One region of the Telluria sp. RT2P19 genome, then DNA from elsewhere that is predicted to be linked to it. Evidence: predicted binding sites of a transcription regulator. Region 1 holds the regulator's gene; the other holds the start of a gene.
What was found. The regulator NrdR, encoded in region 1, represses ribonucleotide reductase genes. The targets are predictions, from matches to a motif close to CACNANATNTNGTG.

Region 1 (9,840 bases):
ACCGCCGCTGCGGTCGCTCGTGAAGTAAATGGTCTGGCCGTCGGCCGAGAATTGCGGCTCGGTGTCGATGCCGGGGTTGTTGGTCAGGCGACGATGGCCGGTGCCGCTCGAATTGACCGTATAGATTTCGGTATTGCCGTCCTGCGACAGGGCCACGGCCAGGGTCGAGCCGTCCGGCGACCACGACGGCGCCGAATTGTTGCCCTTCTGATTCGAGATCACGTTGCGGCGGCCGGTCATCAGGTCTTGCAGATAGACGACCGGCTTGCGGTTTTCCATCGAGACGTAGGCAACCTTCATGCCGTCCGGCGACCAGGCCGGTGAAATGATCGGTTCCTTGCCCTGGGTGGCGATGATTTCGTTCTCGCCGTCGGCGTCGGCCACGGCCAGCGCGAAGCGGCTCGCCGCGCGGTCTTCCTTCACATAAGCGATGCGGGTCGAGAAGATGCCGCGCACGCCCGTCAGCTTTTCATAGACGTCGTCCGCGATGCGGTGCGCCTGCAGGCGGGTGTAGCGGGGCTGGACTTCGCCGCCCAGCTGCGAGATCTCGCCGCCCTTGACGGTATCGAGCAGCTTGTAGCGGATCGCGAAACGGCCGTCCGGCTGGCGCGCTACGCTGCCGACCACCAGCGCGTCGGCGCCGCTGGCCTTGAATGCGCCCAGGTTGACCTTGCCGACGTCGGCGTCGCTGATCACCTGGCCGGCGTCGATGACCTTGAACACGCCGCTACGCTCCAGGTCGGCGCGGATGACGGCCGACACTTTATCAGGCGCGACGGATTCGTCGGCAAAGGCCGCGATGGCGACCGGAATCTGGTTGCTGCCGACGCCGGCGATCTCGATCTGGATCTGCGCATTGGCTGCCGTTCCCATCGCCAAGGAGACGCTGAACAGCAAAATGTGAAGTTTTTTCATGGTGTCTCTAGTAAAACAGGTTCAAACCGAATCAATCGTAGTCTTTCATCGAGAAATTCACGTCAAGCGTACGCTCCACGGTCCCGTCCTTCTTCTTGGGCAGCGGAGATGCTTTCTTGATACCATTTTCCACTGCTCTGTCAAATTCTGGCACACCGCTGCTTTTCACCAGGCGCACCGACATGATTTCGCCGGTCGGCAGCTGCTCCACCCGGAACGTGGCGCGCGGATTGCCGGCCACGTCGGTGTTGCCCGGATACGCCGTCGCGCTCTTGATCGCGGCCGTGATCGCGGCGATGTAACCGCCATCGCTGCGCGGACCGGTCGACTTCGCGGCGGTGCCGGTACTGCCCATGGCGCCGGCCATGCGCTTCAATTCTTCCTGGCGGAACTTCTCGAGCTTGGCGGCTTCGGCCTTGGCGACAGCGGCGTCCTTTTTCTTTTTCTCGGCGGCAGCGGCGTCGGCTTTCTTCTTCTCGGCTGCTTCCTTCTTCTCGCGCTCGGCTTCCTCGCGTTTTTTCTGTTCGGCGTCGTCGCGTTTTTTCTGCTCGGCTTCCTCGCGCTTGCGCTCCTCGGCTTCCGCGCGCTTTTTCTGCTCGGCTTCTTCGCGCTTGCGCTCTTCCGCTTCCTTGCGTTTCTTCGCTTCGGCAGCTTCCTTCTTCGCGGCTTCTTCCTTGCGCTTCTTTTCCTCGCGCAGCGCGATCTCGGGATCCGGCGTCGGCGCAGGACGTTCCACCACCGGCTCCGGTGGCGGAGGTGGCGGCGGCTCCGGCGCTGGTTCCGGCTCCGGCTCCGGCTCGGGCTCCGGCGCCGGCTCCGGCGGCAATTCGGGCGCCGCCGCCGTCTGCACCGCCATATCCCACACCTCGGCCTCGACCGTCACCGGATTGACCTTTTGCCAGCTCACGCCGATCGCCAGGAAGGCCAGCAGCGCCGCATGCACCGCCACTGCCAGCAGGAACGATGGCAGCGGTTTCGGTTCAGGCGGCACGTAATAGGGCGTGCCGTTGTTGGCGGACTTCGGTGCGGTCATATCGTCGGCGTCACTGGGTGGCCAGGCCGACCCGGTTGATGCCCATCTTCTTGGCTTCCGAAATCAGCTGGATCACGTCGTCGTACTTACTGTCACGGTCGCCTGCAATCAGGACCGGAAAGTCCGGATTTTCTTCGTGCAGGGCGCGCAGGCGTTGGAGCAGGGCGGAGCGGTCGGCCACTTCGTCCTGGGCGACCTTCACCTTGCCGTGCACGCCGATCGACAGCTTGTTGCCCGGCTCGATGGAAATCTGGATATAGGTGTCCGGCGGCAGTGCGGATTTCTCGGCGCGCGGCAGGTTGACGACACTCGGCGCCTCATTGGCCGGCACGGCCATGAAAATGATGAGCAGCACCAGCATCACGTCGATGTATGGCACGACATTGATCTCGGACTTGAACTTGCGGCGACGTCCACCGCGCATGCTGCTTGAAAATGCCATCCGAATTTCTCCCGATTCTCCGTAAGGGGCAGCCGATCAGCGCGACTGGCGCTGGAGGATGTTCGAGAATTCCTCGACAAAGCTCTCGAAACGGTTCGCCAGGCGGTCGATGTCGTGGGTGAAGCGGTTGTACGCCACCACGGCAGGGATCGCGGCAAACAGGCCGATCGCGGTCGCGATCAGCGCTTCGGCGATGCCGGGAGCGACTACCGCCAGGGTGGCTTGCTCGACGCTGGCCAGGCCGCGGAACGAGTTCATGATGCCCCAGACGGTACCCAGCAGGCCGATGTAGGGCGAGACCGATCCGACCGAGGCCAGGAAGTTCAGGTGGGTATCGAGCGAATCGAGTTCGCGCTGGAACGAGGCGCGCATGGCGCGGCGGGCGCCGTCGAGGACCGAGTTCATGTCGAGTGCTTCGCGCGAGGCCTGCTTGCCCTTGATGAATTCGCCCATGCCGGCTTCGAAGATGCGGGCCAGGGGACCGCTCTGGTCGCGCTGGCTGCTGGCGCTCTGGTGCAGGGTGTGCAGGTTGCCGCCGGCCCAGAAGCTGCGTTCAAATTGCTCGGTTTGCGCCCGCGCAGCACGGATCGCGAATATTTTGCGGAAAATATACGTCCAGCTGACGATCGACAGCAGTAACAGCAAAGCCATGATCAATTGCACCAGCACGTGGGCGTTGGCGATCAGCGAGACAAACGACAGGTCATGGGTTGCGGTCATGGCTTAATGTATAAGATTTTTCAGGCGGCACGCATTTTAGCAGCGACGTCATCGGGCAGGGAACGGGGGCGCGTGGTACGGACGTCGACGCAGCCAATTTTCACGTTGGCCGAATTGAGCAGCACTTCGCCGCACCATGCTTCCTGGAGAAACTGAACCGACGCCCCGCCCACTTTTGCCACGCTGGTGCGGATGCTCAGCTCGTCATCAAGTCGGGCGGCGAAACGGTAATCGAGGGTCATGCTCCTGACGACGAAGGCGGTATGGTCCGCGTCCATCAACGCTTGCTGTTCGATGCCGATAGCGCGCAGGAACTCGGTCCGGCCGCGTTCGAAATACTTCAGGTAGTTGGCATGATAGACAATGCCACCGGCGTCGGTATCCTCGTAATAAATCCTGACTGGCCAGTTGTACACTGAAGGCATTCTTTGCTGCCGAATAGATGAAAACGGGAAATATTTTACGCGACTTTCCACTTTAATATGTACGTTGGCGTACCTTGAAAGCGGAAAAGTTTTACATATTGATAGCACCTGGTCGTGCTTTTGAGTAGTAGTAGACTTGAAACGTAGTTAAAAGACCAATCACTGTAACACTTTCTCACAAATGATTGGTCAGGATATGGTTGCATCGGCGTTCGCCCAGCGTGGCGTAGGGGGTGTGACGATCAGGCCCGGCGCACGTTGAACGGCGAGAATCCCTGGCAAGTCGGCATCAACTCGATGCTGTTGACATTGACATGCGGCGGCAGCGTCGCGATCCAGTAAGCCGTATCGGCAATATCCTTGGCCGTCAGCGGCTGCGTGCCTTCATACACCTTCGCGGCAGCCGCATCGTCCCCCTTCAAGCGCACGTTCGAGAACTCGGTGCCGCCGCACAGTCCCGGCGCGATATTGGTGGCGCGCACGCCGGTACCGACCAGGTCGGCGCGCAGGTTCAGCGTGAACTGCTCGACAAACGCCTTGGTTGCGCCATACACATTGCCGCCCGGGTAAGGATAGTTGCCGGCGACGGAGCCGATATTGATCACCAGGCCATTGCCGCGCGCCACCATGTCAGGCAGCACGGCGCGGGTCATGGTCACCAGGCCCTGGCAATTGGTCGCGATCATGGTGTCCCAGTCTTCGAGCGGCACTTCATGGGCCGGCGCCGTATTCAGGGCCAGCCCTGCATTGTTGACCAGCACGTCGATCTGTTTCCACTCTGCCGGCAGGCCGGACAGGGCGGCCTCGATCGAGGCGCGGCTGGTGACGTCCAGCGTGACAGCCAGGGCGGACTCGCCCAGTTCGCGCGCCAGGTCGGCGATGCGGTCGGTGCGGCGCGCGGCCAGGACCACGCGATGGCCGTGGGAGGCGAAGGTGCGCGCCATTTCGGCGCCGAAGCCGGCCGATGCGCCGGTGATGAAGACGATCATGATGGTTCCTTGGGATGGGCAACAGGGAGGCAGGCGGGAGAGGCAAGGCGCGCTGCCTAACCATAAAATTGTAGCCGAAACGACCACGAGTGCGCTGAGGCGTCCTGATTCGGCCCCGGCACGCCGCCGGCACAGCGGTTTCCTTGCCCTACGATGGGGAGTTCAGTACAATTTGGAGTCCTTACGTCTCACGTAACTGGCGAAATACCGCGTGCGCGCACCATCAGGATGCACGGCGCGGCAAAAGGTGGGCAACCACCGGGGAACCTGAGACGCCATACGCCGTTCGCCTGGGCAGCCATCAACCGGTACGCGTTCGATCGCGGCTGCCCGCGCCATTCATTGGCTCCCGCACCGCTTCCCGTTGGCGACCAGTTGCCTGGAATATTATCGATTGGAGTTTTACATGTTTGCCAAAGACCATACGCTCGCCAATATCGACCCGGAACTGTGGGATGCCATTCAGAAGGAAAACGTTCGTCAGCAAGACCACATCGAGCTGATCGCCTCCGAGAACTACACCTCGCCGGCCGTGATGGAAGCGCAGGGCTCGCAGCTGACCAACAAGTATGCTGAAGGCTACCCGGGCAAGCGCTATTACGGCGGTTGCGAATTCGTCGACGTCGCCGAGCAACTGGCCATCGATCGCCTGAAGGAACTGTTCGGCGCCGAAGCCGCCAACGTCCAGCCGAACTCGGGCTCGCAAGCCAACCAGGGCGTGTTCTTCGCCATGCTCAAGCCTGGCGACACCATCATGGGCATGTCGCTGGCCGAAGGCGGCCACCTGACCCACGGCATGGCCCTGAACATGTCGGGCAAGTGGTTCAACGTCGTCTCGTACGGCCTGACCCCGGAAGAAGACATCGACTACGAGGCCCTGGAGCGCCAGGCCAAGGAACACAAGCCGAAGATGATCATCGCCGGCGCCTCGGCGTTCGCCCTGCGCATCGACTTCGAGCGCATCGCCCGGGTCGCCAAGGATGTCGGCGCCTACTTCATGGTCGACATGGCCCATTACGCCGGCCTGATTGCCGCCGGTGAGTATCCGAACCCGGTGCCGCACGCCGACTTCGTGACCTCGACCACCCACAAATCGCTGCGCGGCCCGCGCGGCGGCATCATCCTGATGAAGGCCGAGCACGAAAAGGCCATCAACTCGGCGATCTTCCCCGGCATCCAGGGTGGACCGCTGATGCACGTGATCGCCGGCAAGGCTGTTGCGTTCAAGGAAGCGCTGTCGCCCGAGTTCAAAGAATACCAGAAGCAGGTCGTCAAGAACGCCAAGGCACTCGCCGAGACCCTGATCGCGCGCGGCCTGCGCATCGTGTCGGGCCGTACCGAATCGCACGTGATGCTGGTCGACCTGCGCGCCAAGGGCCTGACCGGCAAGGAAGCCGAAGCGATCCTGGGCCAGGCGCACATGACCTGCAACAAGAACGGCATCCCGAACGACCCGCAGAAGCCATTCGTGACCTCGGGCATCCGCCTGGGCAGCCCGGCCTTCACCACCCGCGGCTTCAAGGAAGAAGACGCGGTCACCGTGGGCAACCTGATCGCCGACGTGCTGGACAACCCGCACGACGCCGCGACCATCGAACGCGTGAAGGGCGAAGTCAAGAAGCTGACCGACAAGTACCCGGTCTACGCGCGTTAATATCGATGTATCCGGGCCGGCTCGCCGGTCCGTTATCAGTATCCATGTAGTACCTGCAGCCCGGCGCCATGAAATGTCCCTTTTGCCAGCATGAAGAAACACAAGTCCTCGATACCCGCGTATCCGAGGAAGGGGACGCCATCCGGCGCCGGCGCCGCTGCGGCAAGTGCGACAAGCGTTTCACGACCTACGAGCGCATCGAACTGTCGATGCCGATCATCGTCAAGAAGAATGGCAGCCGCACAGAGTTCGCCTCGTCGAAACTGCGCGGCAGCCTGATGCTGGCCCTGCGCAAGCGCCCGGTCGCGGCCGAGGCGATCGACCGCGCCGTCGCATCGATCGAGGAAAAACTGCTCACCAGCGGCCGCCGCGAAGTCGAGAGCGTGTATGTCGGCGAGCTGGTGATGGAAGAGCTCAAGCGTCTCGACAAGATCGCCTATATCCGCTTCGCTTCCGTCTACAAGAATTTCGAGGACCTGGATTCCTTCCAGGCGGCGCTGGTCGAAGTCGGCCACCAGCGTAAGCTCGACAATTAGCGTCGTTTCCAAGTTCCGTTTTTGGCCCGGCGCACGCTTGCGCCGACGCATGGGCGCATGAACCCGGCCTGATACCTTCTCTGCTCGCACATCGTCAGCGAGAAGGAGCGGCAATGCAGGCGCGTCTACCCGATAGGTCCGGCGGCTTTACCCTGATCGAAGTCCTGGTGGCCTTGTTCGTGCTCGCGCTGGGCGTGGTTGGCGCCAGTGCGTCGCAACTGGCGGCGCAGCGCACGCGCCAGCACGCGGCATTGACTTCCGAGGCGGCGATGCTGGCCTCTTCGCTGGCCGCGCGCATGCAAGCCAATGCGCAGGTAGCCGGCCTGCCCGACGGCGCCAATCCCTATCTCGCGCTTGCCTATGACGCCTTGGCCGATGGTCCGCCCGCGGGTGGCGCGCCATGTTACGGCGCAGCCACATGCGACCCGCTGGCGCTGGCCGCCTTCGACCTGCACGAGGCGCGCCTGGCGATACACCGCAACTTTCCCGCCGGGCGCATTGCACTCTGCCGCGACGGCGCGCCGTGGGCCGATGCGACCAGCCGCTATCGATGGGAGTGCAGCGGCGAGGCCGGGGCGCCGCTGGCGATCAAGGTCGGCTGGCATGGAACGGCCGATGCGCCGGGCTATGTGCTGCTGGTGGCGCGATGAAGCCATTCAATGTGCGCATGGGGCAGACCGGCCTGACGATCGCCGAGCTGCTGGTGGCGATGGCGCTCGGCCTGGCCGTGCTGCTCGGAGCGGGGGCGCTGTTGATCTCGAGCGTGCGCGCGCATGCCGCCGTGATGGAAGCGTCCGAAATGGACGACAGCGGCCGTTACGCCATGGATGCGCTGGCGCGCGCGATCCGGCTGGCGGCGCATGTCGACTGGGCGGCGCATCCGGCGCCCGATCCGGCGTCGCCCGCACGCATCGCCGGGCTCGACGCCCGCTCGCTTGCGCGCACCAGCACTGGGCTCGACTCTCCCTTGCCCGACGAGGCCAACGGCAGCGACGTACTGGCATTGCGCTTTCCCGGCAGTGGCGCGCCGCCGCACGGCGATGGCGCCACCCTCGACTGCGCCGGCTTCCCGGTGCACCGCGATGAAGAAGGCTGGAGCATTCTTTATGTCGCACGCAATGCCCAGGGCGAAGCCGAGCTGCGGTGCAAGTATCGCGGCGCGAGCGGCTGGTCGTCGGATGCGGTGGCGGGGCGGGTCGACAGCTTCCAGGTGCTATACGGGTTCGATAGCGATGGCGACGGCGTCCCGAACCGCTATGTCAATGCCACCGAGCTTGCCGCGCTCGACGCGGCGCTGGTGCCGGTCGGCGCGACGCCCGCCGAACGGGCGGCCGACCTGCACAAGCGCACGCACTGGAAGCGGGTGGCGACGGTGCGGGTCGGGTTGCTGCTGCATGGGCCGCGCCTCGCTCCCGGCGCTGGCGCGCGCATCGTCTACGATCTGTTCGGGCCCGATCATGGCGCTGCGTATTCCGCTGGTGATCCCGGTACGCGCCTGGTCGGTATGGCGCTCGACGAACCGGGCGAAACGCGCATGCGCAAGGTCTATGGCGCGACCGTCGCATTGCCGGTGGCGCCGGAGTAAGCCTCGCATGCGCGGCGTTCATCCATTCCGGTCCCGGCAACGGCAAGGCGGCATCGCACTGCTGACCGCCCTGGTGCTGATGCTGGCGGTGCTCATGACCGGCATCGCCTCGACCCGCGGCGCCATGCAGGGTGCGCGCGCCGCCCTGCATGAACAAGACCGGTTGCTGGCGCTGCAGATGGCCGACGCCGCCGTGCACGATGCGGAACGCGACATCGAAGGCGGCGCCGAACCCGGCTCGCCGCGCGCCAATGCCATCGCCGGCGGCAGCGCGGATGCCTTCGTCGCCGGCTGCGGCGGTGGGCGACCCTTCAACGGGCTATGCGCGCACGCGGCCGATCCGGACGAACTGGCCGGGTTGCTGCTCGATGATGACGGTCCGGCGGTGGCCTACGGCAGCTTTACCGGCACGAACATGCCGGACGGCGAGGGCGCCTTGCCGCGCGAGGCGCCGCGCTACCTGGTCGAATTGATGCCCGCCTCGCCCGGCGGCCAGCTGTACCGGATCGTGGCGCGCGGCGCCGGCAGCATGCCGGGCACCCACGCCGCGCTGCAGGCCTACTACCGCAAGCCTGCCGACGGCGCGCCGGGCCGGCGTGTCGGTTGGCGCGAGCTTGGCAACTGGAGCGAGGAAGCCGCCGCCGCCGCCGGTCCGCCCGCTGCGGCAGCCGCCCACCTGCCGGGGAAGGACCGACAATGAAGCATATCGGCAGAGGGTTCACGCTGGTCGAGCTGCTGGCCGTGATGGCGATCATGGGCATCCTGGCCGCGCTCGTCTACCCGTCGTACACGCAGCAGCTAGTCAGGGCGCGCCGCGTCGAGGCCCAGTTGGCGCTGCTGGACGCGATGCAGCGCCAGGAGCAATACCGCGCGCTGCACCACGCCTACATCGCTTTCTCGATCGACGCGGGCGATCCCGATGCCGGCCATTTCCCGACCTGGACCGGCAACAGCGCCGCCGCCAGCGCCTACGAGCTCGACGGTTACGCCTGCCCCGGCCAGGACATCTCCCAATGCATCGCGCTGCGCGCGCGGCCTGGAACGGCCAATGTCGACACGGGCTTCGCCGATCCCGATTGCGGCGTCCTGACCCTCGACAGCACCGGCCGCCAAACGGCCAGCGGCCCATCTGCCCGCTGTTGGCCATGAGGTTGGCGATGGTGCTGGCAATGGGGCGGCATGAGGGAGCCAATGAGGGGAGCCAATGAGAGAGCCAATGAGAGAGCCAATGAGAGAGCCAATGAGAGAGCCAATGAGGGAGCCAATAAGGGAGCCGATGAGGTGGCGGTGGTGCGCCGGCCTGTCCCTGGCCGAGCTGGTGGTGGTGCTCGGCATGGTCGCGGTCACGGCGGCGCTCGCCGCTCCCAATCTGCATGGGCTGGTTCGCGGCCAGCAGCTGCGCACCGCGTCCGGCGACCTGCATAGCGCGGTCCAGCTGGCCCGGTCGCAGGCGATCGCGCGCAACGAACGGGTCAAGCTCACGTCCAACGACGAGAAAGGCCGCGACTGGTCGCAAGGCTGGACCGTCTATGTCGACCGCG
Region 2 (9,840 bases), on a different contig from region 1:
GCCACCCTGGCGCTGGCCTACGTCGGCAGCCGCTTCGTGCTCGAAGTCGTCCTGCACCGGGGAGTCTACTGATATGCGTATCTTGTTCTGGATTGCCCTCATCGTCCTCATCGTCTTCGCCGTGCGCAGCAAGCTGCGCGCGCTTGCCAAGCGCAACGGGGTTCCTCCCAACACGGCGCGCGGCCCGGCCGCGCCGGCCGGCCAGATCGAGGCCATGGCCCAGTGCGCGCACTGCGGCATGTACTTCCCGGCCTCCGAGTCGGTGCACGCCGACGGCCTGGATTACTGCTCGCCAGGCCACGTGCGCCTGCCGCCCAAGTAGTCGATGCCATTGTCGATGGGAGCGCGGGTCACGTTGTGGCGTTCGCTCCAGACCTTCACCGTCACCCGCATCGTCATTGCGCTGGTGCTGCTGCTATACCTGGGCGTCGACCTTGAAAGCGGACAGCTGCGGCCCGACCCGGTCAATACCGAGACCTGCGTCTTCTATGTGGCGGCGGCGGCGCTGTTCGCGCTGGCGGCGCGCTGGCAGCGCCGCTTCCTGATCCAGCTCGGGGTGCAGATCGGGATCGACCTGGCGGTGATCTCGCTGCTCTACATCGCCGCCGGCGGCATGCGCAGCGGCCTTGGCATCCTGTATCTGTTCCCGCTGGCCGGCGCCGCGATCCTGGCGCCGCTGGTGCTGGCGCTGTTCTCGGCGGCGGTCGCGACCCTGTTCCTGCTCGGCCTGAACGTCTGGCAGCTGGTGATCGACGGCCGCGACCCGCCGCTGATGCAGGCCGGCCTGTTCGGCGCCGCCTTCTTCGCCGGCGTGCTGATGGTGAACCGGCTGGCGGCGCGCCTGCTCAAGCAGGAAGAGCTGGCGGCGGAGCGTGGCGCCGACCTGCGCATCCAGCAGGCGATCAACGAGATCGTGATCGCCGACGTCGGCGACGGCATCCTGGTGGTGGGGGAGGACGGCGCCGTCTTCACCGGCAACCCGGCGGCGCGCCGCATGCTGGGCCTGGCCGACACCTCGGTGTTCTCGCTGCGCGCGGCGCCGGCCTTCGAGCCGGTGGCGCTGGCTTTCGACGCCTGGCTGGCCGTGCCCGACAACGACAAATTCTTCGTCACCCTGAAACCCTACCGCGAAGGCGACGGCGCCGGTGAAGTGCGCGGCCGGCGCGACCAGCCGGTGCACCTCAAGCTGCGCTTCGCGCGCGTGGCCGATGGCTTCGAGGCCGCGGGCCGCAGCGTGGTCTTCATGCAGGACGTGAGCGCCATCGAGAACCAGGCGCAGCAACTCAAGCTGGCCTCGATGGGCCGCCTGACCGCCAGCATCGCGCACGAGGTGCGCAACCCGCTGTCGGCGATCGGCCACGCCACCGACCTGTTGGCCGAAGACCTGCACGGCCCGGCCGAGGTGCGGCTCTTGAAGATCGTGCGCGACAACGTCACGCGCGTGAACCGCATGGTCGAGGACATCCTGCAGCTGTCGCGCAAGGCCCAGCCGAATGGCGGGCCGGTGCCGCTGGCCGCTTTCCTGGAAGAGCTGAAAGCCGAATTCTGCGAAATCCACGGCCTGGCGAGTGATATAGTCCATATAGGCGAGCCCGGCGGCAGTGCGGTGCGCTTCGATCCGCTGCACCTGCACGAGGTGCTGCTCAACCTGCTGAACAACGCGGTGCGCTACGCCAGCCGCCAGCCGGCCAGCATCCGCATCTTCCCCGCGCGCGACGCCGCCGGGCGGCGCGAGCTGCACGTGCAGGACGACGGCCCCGGCATCACGCCCGAAGTGCGCGACCACCTGTTCGAGCCGTTCTATACCACCTCGAGCAAGGGAACCGGCCTGGGACTCTACCTGGCGCGTGAACTGTGCCTGAACAACGATGCGAAACTCGATTATGAATACCGGTTCGATCCAATCGCGCTGGGCCCGCGCAAGGCCAGCGGCCGCTTTGTCATCACCTTCGCGCTCGAGTAAGCCATGAGCGCGCCCCGCATCCTGGTGCTCGACGACGAAGCCGACCTGCGCGAGCTGCTCGAGATCACCCTGCTCAAGATGGGTCTCGACGTCGACAGCGCCGCCACCCTGCGCCAGGCGCGCGCCCTGTTCGACGAGCACGAATACGCGCTGGTGCTGACCGATATGCGCCTGCCCGATGGCCTGGGCCTGGAACTGGTGCGCGAGATCGCCGCCTCGGGCAAGGGCACGCCGGTCGCCGTGATCACGGCCTACGGCAGCGCCGAGAACGCGGTGGTGGCGCTCAAGGCCGGCGCTTTCGACTATATCGCCAAGCCGGTGGCGCTCGACGCGCTGCGCGTGATGGTGCGCTCGGCCCTGAAATTGTCGGAAGGCGGCGCCGCGGCCCAGGATGGCGGCGTGGTCGAGTCGCGCATGATCGGCCACTCGCCGGCGATGCAGTCGCTGCGGGCGCAGATCGCGCGCCTGGCGCGCTCGATGGCGCCGATCTCGATCACGGGTGAATCCGGCAGCGGCAAGGAACTGGCCGCGCGCGAGATCCACGCCCAGAGTTCGCGCGCCGGCAAACCCTTCGTGGCGGTGAACTGCGGCGCGATTCCCGAGACGCTGATGGAGGCCGAGTTCTTCGGCTACCGCAAGGGCGCCTTCACCGGCGCGGCCGAGGAACGCGACGGCTTCTTCCAGGCCGCCAATGGCGGAACGCTGATGCTGGACGAAGTGGCGGACTTGCCGCTGGCGATGCAGGTCAAGCTGCTGCGCGCGATCCAGGAACGGCGCGTGCGCAAGATCGGCGCCACGGGCGAGGAACCGGTCGACGTGCGCATCATCAGCGCCACCCACCAGGATCTGGCGCGCTGCGTCGAAACCGGCAAGTTCAGGCAGGACCTGTTCTATCGCCTGAACGTGATCGAGCTGGCGCTGCCGCCGCTGCGCGCGCGGCTCGACGATCTGGCCCTGCTGGCCGGCGGCATCCTGAACCGGCTGGCCGGGCCTGGCCAGGCGTCGCTCGGGCCGGGCGTACTGGAGGCCTTGAAGGCGTACACCTTCCCGGGCAATGTACGCGAGCTGGAGAATGTGCTCGAGCGGGCGCTGGCGTTTGCCAACGATGGCGTGATCCAGGTGGGCGATTTGTCGCTCAAGGCGGCAAGGTTGGCGGAAGCAGGGCAGGGCGAGGTGCTTGCTGCGGCGGGCGCACCGGAACCGGCGCCGCCGATCCCGGGTCCCGGTGCGATCCCGGCTGCGGGCGCCGTGTCCGCCGCGCCTGTCAAATCTGCGGCCCCGGTCGCCCGCGGTCCTGCGGAACTGCCGAGCAACCTGCCCGAATATCTTGAACAGGTCGAGCGCGACATCATCCAGCGCGCGCTGCAGCAGACCCAGTTCAACCGCACCCAGGCGGCAAACCTGCTCGGTATCAGCGTGCGCCAGCTGCGCTATCAAATGCAGAAGCTCGATATTTGCGCGCCGGACGATTGACCGCGCGCACAACGCCGCATGGGCATTCTGCTTGTTTCTCTTCAGCAACTAAGCAGGGGCATGATGCACGCCTGCAGCGCATACCGCCTCATATTGACGAGTGAGACAACGTACTGATAGCAGGATATCTTTTTTAGCCGATTTTGGATGTTAGTACTTGCTCACTGCGAGGTCCCCGTCTATTGGGGGGCGGCCAAATGTCAAGACTGCACAGACCTCGAAACCGAAAATTTTGACCATTTATTCGCTTGCCTGTACCGCAAATCAGGTACTACAATTAGTCTCATATCAAAGCTAGGCACTAGATGTAGTGGTAGTAGACGGAAAGACACTAGTGCAATAGTTATCCGTGAGTTGTCCGTAGGTTGTCCACAAGTTGCCCACAAATTTGTTCCTAGATTTGTCGATTTAGCACTTGCCGATACGCTTTATTTAATTATTTGTACCCTGCTTCTTCCGTATGCCAGCGTGGGCCATCGGCTGGCGGGGTATCGCTTTTCTTTTAATTTGTTGACGGACCGGGTTGCGCGAGGCTGCAAGACGGTCGCCATGTAAACAAGCAGCGGTCTTGACCGCGCACCTGGAGGCGCAATGCACACAGCACAGAACATCTCGATCAACCAACACGTCACCCCAGGATCGACGTCGACCGGACCGACCCCGACCGAGATCGTCGCGCGCGGCGACTATCGCGTCATCCGCCGCAACGGCGCCGTCGTCGCTTTCGAGCCGACCAAGATCTCGGTCGCGATGACCAAGGCTTTCCTGGCCGTGGCCGGCGGCCAGGGCGCGGTGTCGGCGCGCATCCGCGAACTGGTGGAACAGCTGACCGGTAACGTCGTGGCCGCACTGGTGCGCCGCCAGCCGAACGGCGGCACCTTCCACATCGAAGACGTGCAGGACCAGGTCGAGCTGTCGCTGATGCGTTCGGGCGAACACGACGTCGCGCGTGAATACGTGCTGTACCGCGCCAAGCGCATGGACGAGCGCCGCGCCGCCAAGGAAGCCGCGGGCGGCGCCCCGGTCGCCGCGCCGCAGATCCACGTGATCGATGGCGGCGAGCGCCGCCTGCTGGACATCAACGACGTCCACGCCCTGGTCAATGCGGCCTGCTCGGGCCTGGAAAAGCACGTCGACGCCGACGCGATCGTCGCCGAGACCCTCAAGAACCTGTACGACGGCGTGCCGGTCGAAGAGCTGTACAAGTCCGCCATCCTGGCTGCCAGGGCCCTGATGGAAAAGGACCCGGCCTACAGCCAGGTGACGGCCCGCATCCTGCTGCACACCATCCGCAAGGAAGTCTTCGAACACGAAGTGCCGCAAGCTGGCGCCGCCGCCGAATACCTCACCTACTTCCCGCGATACATCGCGAAGGGTATCCAGAACGAGCTGCTGGACGAAGAACTGGGCAAGTACGACCTCGAGCGCCTGGCGAAAGCCATCGTCGCCGACCGCGACCTGCAGTTCGGCTACATCGGCCTGCAAACCCTGTACGACCGCTACTTCCTGCACGTGCGCGACGTGCGCATCGAAATGCCGCAGGCCTTCTACATGCGTGTCGCGATGGGCCTGGCCCTGCGCGAAGACGACCGTGAAGCGCGCGCGATCGAGTTCTACAACCTGCTGTCGTCGTTCGACTTCATGAGCTCGACCCCGACCCTGTTCAACTCGGGCACCCGCCGCTCGCAGCTGTCGTCGTGCTACCTGACCACCGTCGGCGACGACCTGGAAGGCATCTACGACGCCATCAAAGAGAACGCACTGCTGTCGAAGTTCGCCGGCGGCCTGGGCAACGACTGGACCCCGGTCCGCGCGCTGGGTTCGCGCATCAAGGGCACCAACGGCCGTTCGCAGGGCGTGGTCCCGTTCCTGAAAGTGGTCAACGACACCGCCGTGGCGGTGAACCAGGGCGGCAAGCGCAAGGGCGCGGTCTGCGCCTACCTGGAAACCTGGCACCTGGACATCGAAGAATTCCTGGACCTGCGCAAGAACACCGGCGACGACCGCCGCCGCACCCACGACATGAACACCGCGAACTGGATTCCCGACCTGTTCATGAAGCGCGTGATGGAGAAGGGCGCCTGGACCCTGTTCTCGCCATCCGAGACGCCAGACCTGCACGACCTGACCGGCAAGGCCTTCGAAAAAGCCTACCTGGCCTATGAAGCCAAGGCCGCCAACGGCGAAATGTCGGTGTTCAAGAAGATCGAAGCGCTGGACCTGTGGCGCAAGATGCTGTCGATGCTGTTCGAAACCGGCCACCCATGGATCACCTTCAAGGACCCATGCAATATCCGCTCGCCGCAGCAGCACGTGGGCGTGGTGCACTCGTCGAACCTGTGCACCGAGATTACCCTGAACACCAGCGCCGACGAAATCGCCGTCTGCAACCTGGGCTCGGTGAACCTGCCGCAGCACATGAAGGGCGATGGCCTGGACCACGTCAAGCTGCAAAAGACCATCCGCACCGCGATGCGCATGCTCGACAACGTCATCGACATCAACTACTACGCGGTCGAAAAAGCGCGCAACTCGAACCTGCGCCACCGTCCGGTGGGCATGGGCGTCATGGGTCACCAGGACTGCCTGCACATGATGCGCATCCCGTTCGCGTCAGAACAAGCGGTGAAGTTCGCCGACACCTCGATGGAAGCGGTCTGCTACTACGCCTACCTGGCCTCGACCGAGCTGGCCGAAGAGCGCGGCCGCTACGACACCTACGAAGGTTCGCTGTGGGACCGCGGCATCCTGCCGCAGGATTCGATCAAGCTGCTGGCCGAAGAACGCGGCGGCTACCTGGAACAGGACACCAGCGAATCGATGGACTGGACCCCGGTGCGCGAGCGCATCAAAGAGTTCGGCATGCGTAACTCGAACTGCGTGGCGATCGCCCCGACCGCGACCATCTCGAACATCATCGGCGTGTCGGCCTGCATCGAGCCGACCTTCCAGAATCTGTACGTGAAGTCGAACCTGTCGGGCGAATTCACCGAGATCAATGCCTGCCTGGTGCGCGACCTGAAGGCGCGCGACCTGTGGGACGAAGTCATGATCGCCGACCTGAAGTACTTCGACGGTTCGCTGAGCAAGATCGACCGTGTGCCGCAAGACCTGCGCGACATCTATGCGACCGCCTTCGAGATCGAGCCGAAGTGGCTGGTCGAAGCCGCCTCGCGCCGCCAGAAGTGGATCGACCAGGCGCAGTCGCTGAACATCTACATGGCCGGCGCCTCGGGCAAGAAGCTCGATGAAACGTACAAGCTCGCGTGGTTGCGTGGCCTGAAGACCACCTACTACCTGCGCACGATCGCCGCGACCCACCTGGAGAAGTCGACCACCCGCACCGGCGCCCTGAACGCGGTGTCGGTCTCGGGCGGCCTGACCGGCGGCCATGCAGCACCGGCAGCCGCAGCGCCAGTCGCCGCAGCGCCAACCGCAGCCGTCGCCGAAATGGATGAAGGCGCTGCCTGCTACCTGCGTCCGGGCGACGACGGTTTCGAGGAATGCGAAGCCTGCCAGTAATCCGCCGTAGCAAGTGCGGGCTGGCGTGATCGCCGGCTTGCACCACGACTCTTAACACCGTCGTTCCCGCGCAGGCGGGAACCCAAGTTTGCCCGCACCTCGCAAACGTCAAAGGTTCCCCCTGGCGGACGACTGCCAACAACACTATGTGTGATCTGTGACGCGATTGCCCGCGACAGACTCACACCGGAAGGAAATCACCATGCTCTCCTGGGACGACGAACCAACCAGCGCCCCGCGCGCCCCGCAAACCACCGCCAATCCTGACGCCGCGCCCGCCGCTGAGGTGGCCAAGCGCGTCAACGCCGACGACAAGCGCATCATCAACGGCGCGACCGACGTGAACCAGCTGGTACCGTTCAAATACAAATGGGCATGGGACAAATACCTGGCCGGCTGCGCCAACCACTGGATGCCGCAAGAAGTGAACATGCAGCGCGACATCGAGCTGTGGAAGAACCCGAACGGCCTGTCGGAAGACGAGCGCCGCCTGGTCAAGCGTAACCTGGGCTTCTTCGTGACCGCCGATTCGCTGGCCGCGAACAATATCGTGCTGGGCACCTATCGCCACATCACCGCCCCGGAGTGCCGCCAGTACCTGCTGCGCCAGGCCTTCGAAGAGGCGATCCACACCCACGCCTACCAGTACATCGTCGAATCCCTGGGCCTGGACGAAGGCGAGATCTTCAACGCCTACAACGAGATCGAATCGATCCACGACAAGGACCAGTTCCTGATCCCGTTCATCGACGTCCTGACCAACCCTGAATTTACGACCGGCACGCTGGAAAACGACCAGAAGCTGCTGAAGTCGATCATTGTCTTCGCCTGCCTGATGGAAGGCCTGTTCTTCTACGTCGGCTTCACCCAGATCCTGGCGCTGGGCCGCCAGAACAAGATGACCGGCGCCGCCGAGCAGTACCAGTACATCCTGCGCGACGAGTCGATGCACGTGAACTTCGGCATCGACCTGATCAACACGATCAAGATGGAAAACCCGCAGCTGTGGACCCCGGCCTTCCGCGAAGAGATCAAGGCCCTGTTCCTGCAGGCCGTCGACCTGGAATACCGCTACGCCGAAGACACCATGCCACGCGGCGTGCTGGGCCTGAACGCCCCGATGTTCAAGGGCTACCTGCGCTTCATCGCCAACCGCCGCGCGGTGCAGATCGGCCTGGAGCCGCTGTTCCCGAACGAAGAGAACCCGTTCCCGTGGATGAGCGAGATGATCGACTTGAAGAAGGAACGTAACTTCTTCGAGACGCGTGTGACCGAGTACCAGACCGGCGGTACGCTGAGCTGGGATTGATGGCTACCCGCATCGCATGAACGACAAACCCCGCAAGCGCGGGGTTTTGTTTTTTGCGCTGTACCCGTTAGCTGTGGATGAGCATTGAACTGCTGAACTGCTGAACTGCTGAGCTGATCGGCGGTCCAACTCCTGTCGACGTCGATAGGAGCGCACGGTGAAAGCCCCGTTGTTCGCCACGCTGTTCTCCCAGCTGGTGCCGAGCGACGCCAATGCAGCCTAACCCGCCTTCGCCCGTGCCCACGGTATTGCGCACCAGGCCGTCAATGTCAGCGCCGGCGCACGGGTTCGCAGCAGTGCCCAAGGCGCCGTCCAGGTGCAAAACGTCCATGCCTGCCACCGGCGATTCAAGCAATAGCTGGCACGGTTTCATGGCGTGACGCCGCGTCGTCTATCAATTACCTGGGATGGCATTGGGCACTCGATGGTGGGCGAGTCACTACCCGTCGAGCAATTGCTGCGTAGCATATTCGGAGTCAGCCACAGCGAACGATGGCAGCGCCTTGTTTTTGGCTCTTCCGCCATGTCCCTATTCGCCAGATACTTGATACATATGGAATGCGCGCAAGGGGCAAGAGTTGACCTATGATGGCGGTTTTTTACGCCTGACCAGGAGACAATCTTGCAAGCCAAACCCCTGACGCTGCATGCCCTCATGCTCGCCAGCCTGGCGACGGTATCCGTCGCCCACGCCGCACCCGCGCCCCAGGTCGCCGCCGGCCGCACTATCTTCCAGAACAACTGCGCCAGCTGCCATACGGTCGATGCCAAACTGTCGCCGCTGGCCGGCCCGGGCGTGTTCGGCGTCGTCGGCCGCAAGGCCGCCGGCGTCCCCGGTTTTAATTATTCGGGCGCGCTTGCCAAGGCCGGCGCGGCGGGCACGGTCTGGACCCGGGAGGAACTCGACGTGTTCTTGCTTGACCCGTCCAAACGGGTGCCCGGCACCACGATGCCGGTCGGCCTGCCGGACCAGCAGATGCGCACGGCGCTGATCGACTACCTGGCCAGCCTGCAAGGCCCCGCCGGCGCTGGCGCCGGTGCCGCTGCGCCGGCCGCCACCGCCAAGCCGGCCCAGCGCGCCGGTTCCTGGGACGACACCCAGCCCGGCAAGGTCTTCCACTTCAAGCCGAGCGAGCTGGCCAGACCGTTCGCCACCGAGAGCGCGGGCAACGGCCCGCGCGTGCAGGCGCGTCCGAACGGCTCGATGCCGGTCGTGATGCCCGGCTTCGAGGTCGGCGTGTTCGCCCAGGATGACGACAAGCCGCGCGTGGCCCTGCGCGCGCCGAACGGCGACGTGTTCCTGGCCGCGACCGGCGCCGGCGAAGTCAAGGTGCTGCGCTCGAAGAACGGCGTCAAGGCCGATACCGCAGCGGTATTCGCCAGCGGCCTGTCGCGTCCCTACGGCATGGCCTTCTGGCCGTCGGGCGCCGATCCGCGCTATCTGTACGTGGCGGGCGTCAATTCGGTGGTGCGCATCCCATATCGCAACGGCGACCTGAAGGCGCGCGCCGAGGCCGAGGTGGTGATCCCGGAGCTGTCCGAGACCAGCGGCGGCCACACCACCCGCACCCTG

Region 2: the regulator NrdR is predicted to act here: its motif matches at 3,736-3,749, upstream of AC56KW_RS02665 (ribonucleoside-diphosphate reductase subunit alpha).

The regions. Positions count from the first base shown of each region.
Region 1 is NZ_JCASIL010000025.1:59,964-69,803, forward strand. Features, by position in the region: gene tolB (Tol-Pal system beta propeller repeat protein TolB) at 1-915, opposite strand, end outside; gene tolA (cell envelope integrity protein TolA) at 947-1,948, opposite strand; gene AC56KW_RS23470 (biopolymer transporter ExbD) at 1,959-2,390, opposite strand; gene tolQ (protein TolQ) at 2,427-3,110, opposite strand; gene ybgC (tol-pal system-associated acyl-CoA thioesterase) at 3,131-3,535, opposite strand; gene AC56KW_RS23485 (SDR family oxidoreductase) at 3,778-4,524, opposite strand; ZMP/ZTP riboswitch at 4,707-4,827, shown strand; gene glyA (serine hydroxymethyltransferase) at 4,931-6,178, shown strand; gene nrdR (transcriptional regulator NrdR) at 6,247-6,714, shown strand; gene pilV (type IV pilus modification protein PilV) at 6,828-7,364, shown strand; gene AC56KW_RS23505 (PilW family protein) at 7,361-8,299, shown strand; gene AC56KW_RS23510 (pilus assembly PilX family protein) at 8,307-8,999, shown strand; gene AC56KW_RS23515 (type IV pilin protein) at 8,996-9,448, shown strand; gene AC56KW_RS23520 (GspH/FimT family pseudopilin) at 9,576-9,840, shown strand, end outside.
Region 2 is NZ_JCASIL010000002.1:115,907-125,746, reverse strand. Features, by position in the region: gene AC56KW_RS02685 (cytochrome C assembly family protein) at 1-72, shown strand, start outside; gene AC56KW_RS02680 (PP0621 family protein) at 74-322, shown strand; gene AC56KW_RS02675 (sensor histidine kinase) at 326-1,963, shown strand; gene AC56KW_RS02670 (sigma-54-dependent transcriptional regulator) at 1,967-3,436, shown strand; gene AC56KW_RS02665 (ribonucleoside-diphosphate reductase subunit alpha) at 4,028-6,958, shown strand; gene AC56KW_RS02660 (ribonucleotide-diphosphate reductase subunit beta) at 7,161-8,267, shown strand; partial or broken gene AC56KW_RS02655 (IS1595 family transposase) at 8,461-8,745, shown strand; gene AC56KW_RS02650 (PQQ-dependent sugar dehydrogenase) at 8,890-9,840, shown strand, end outside.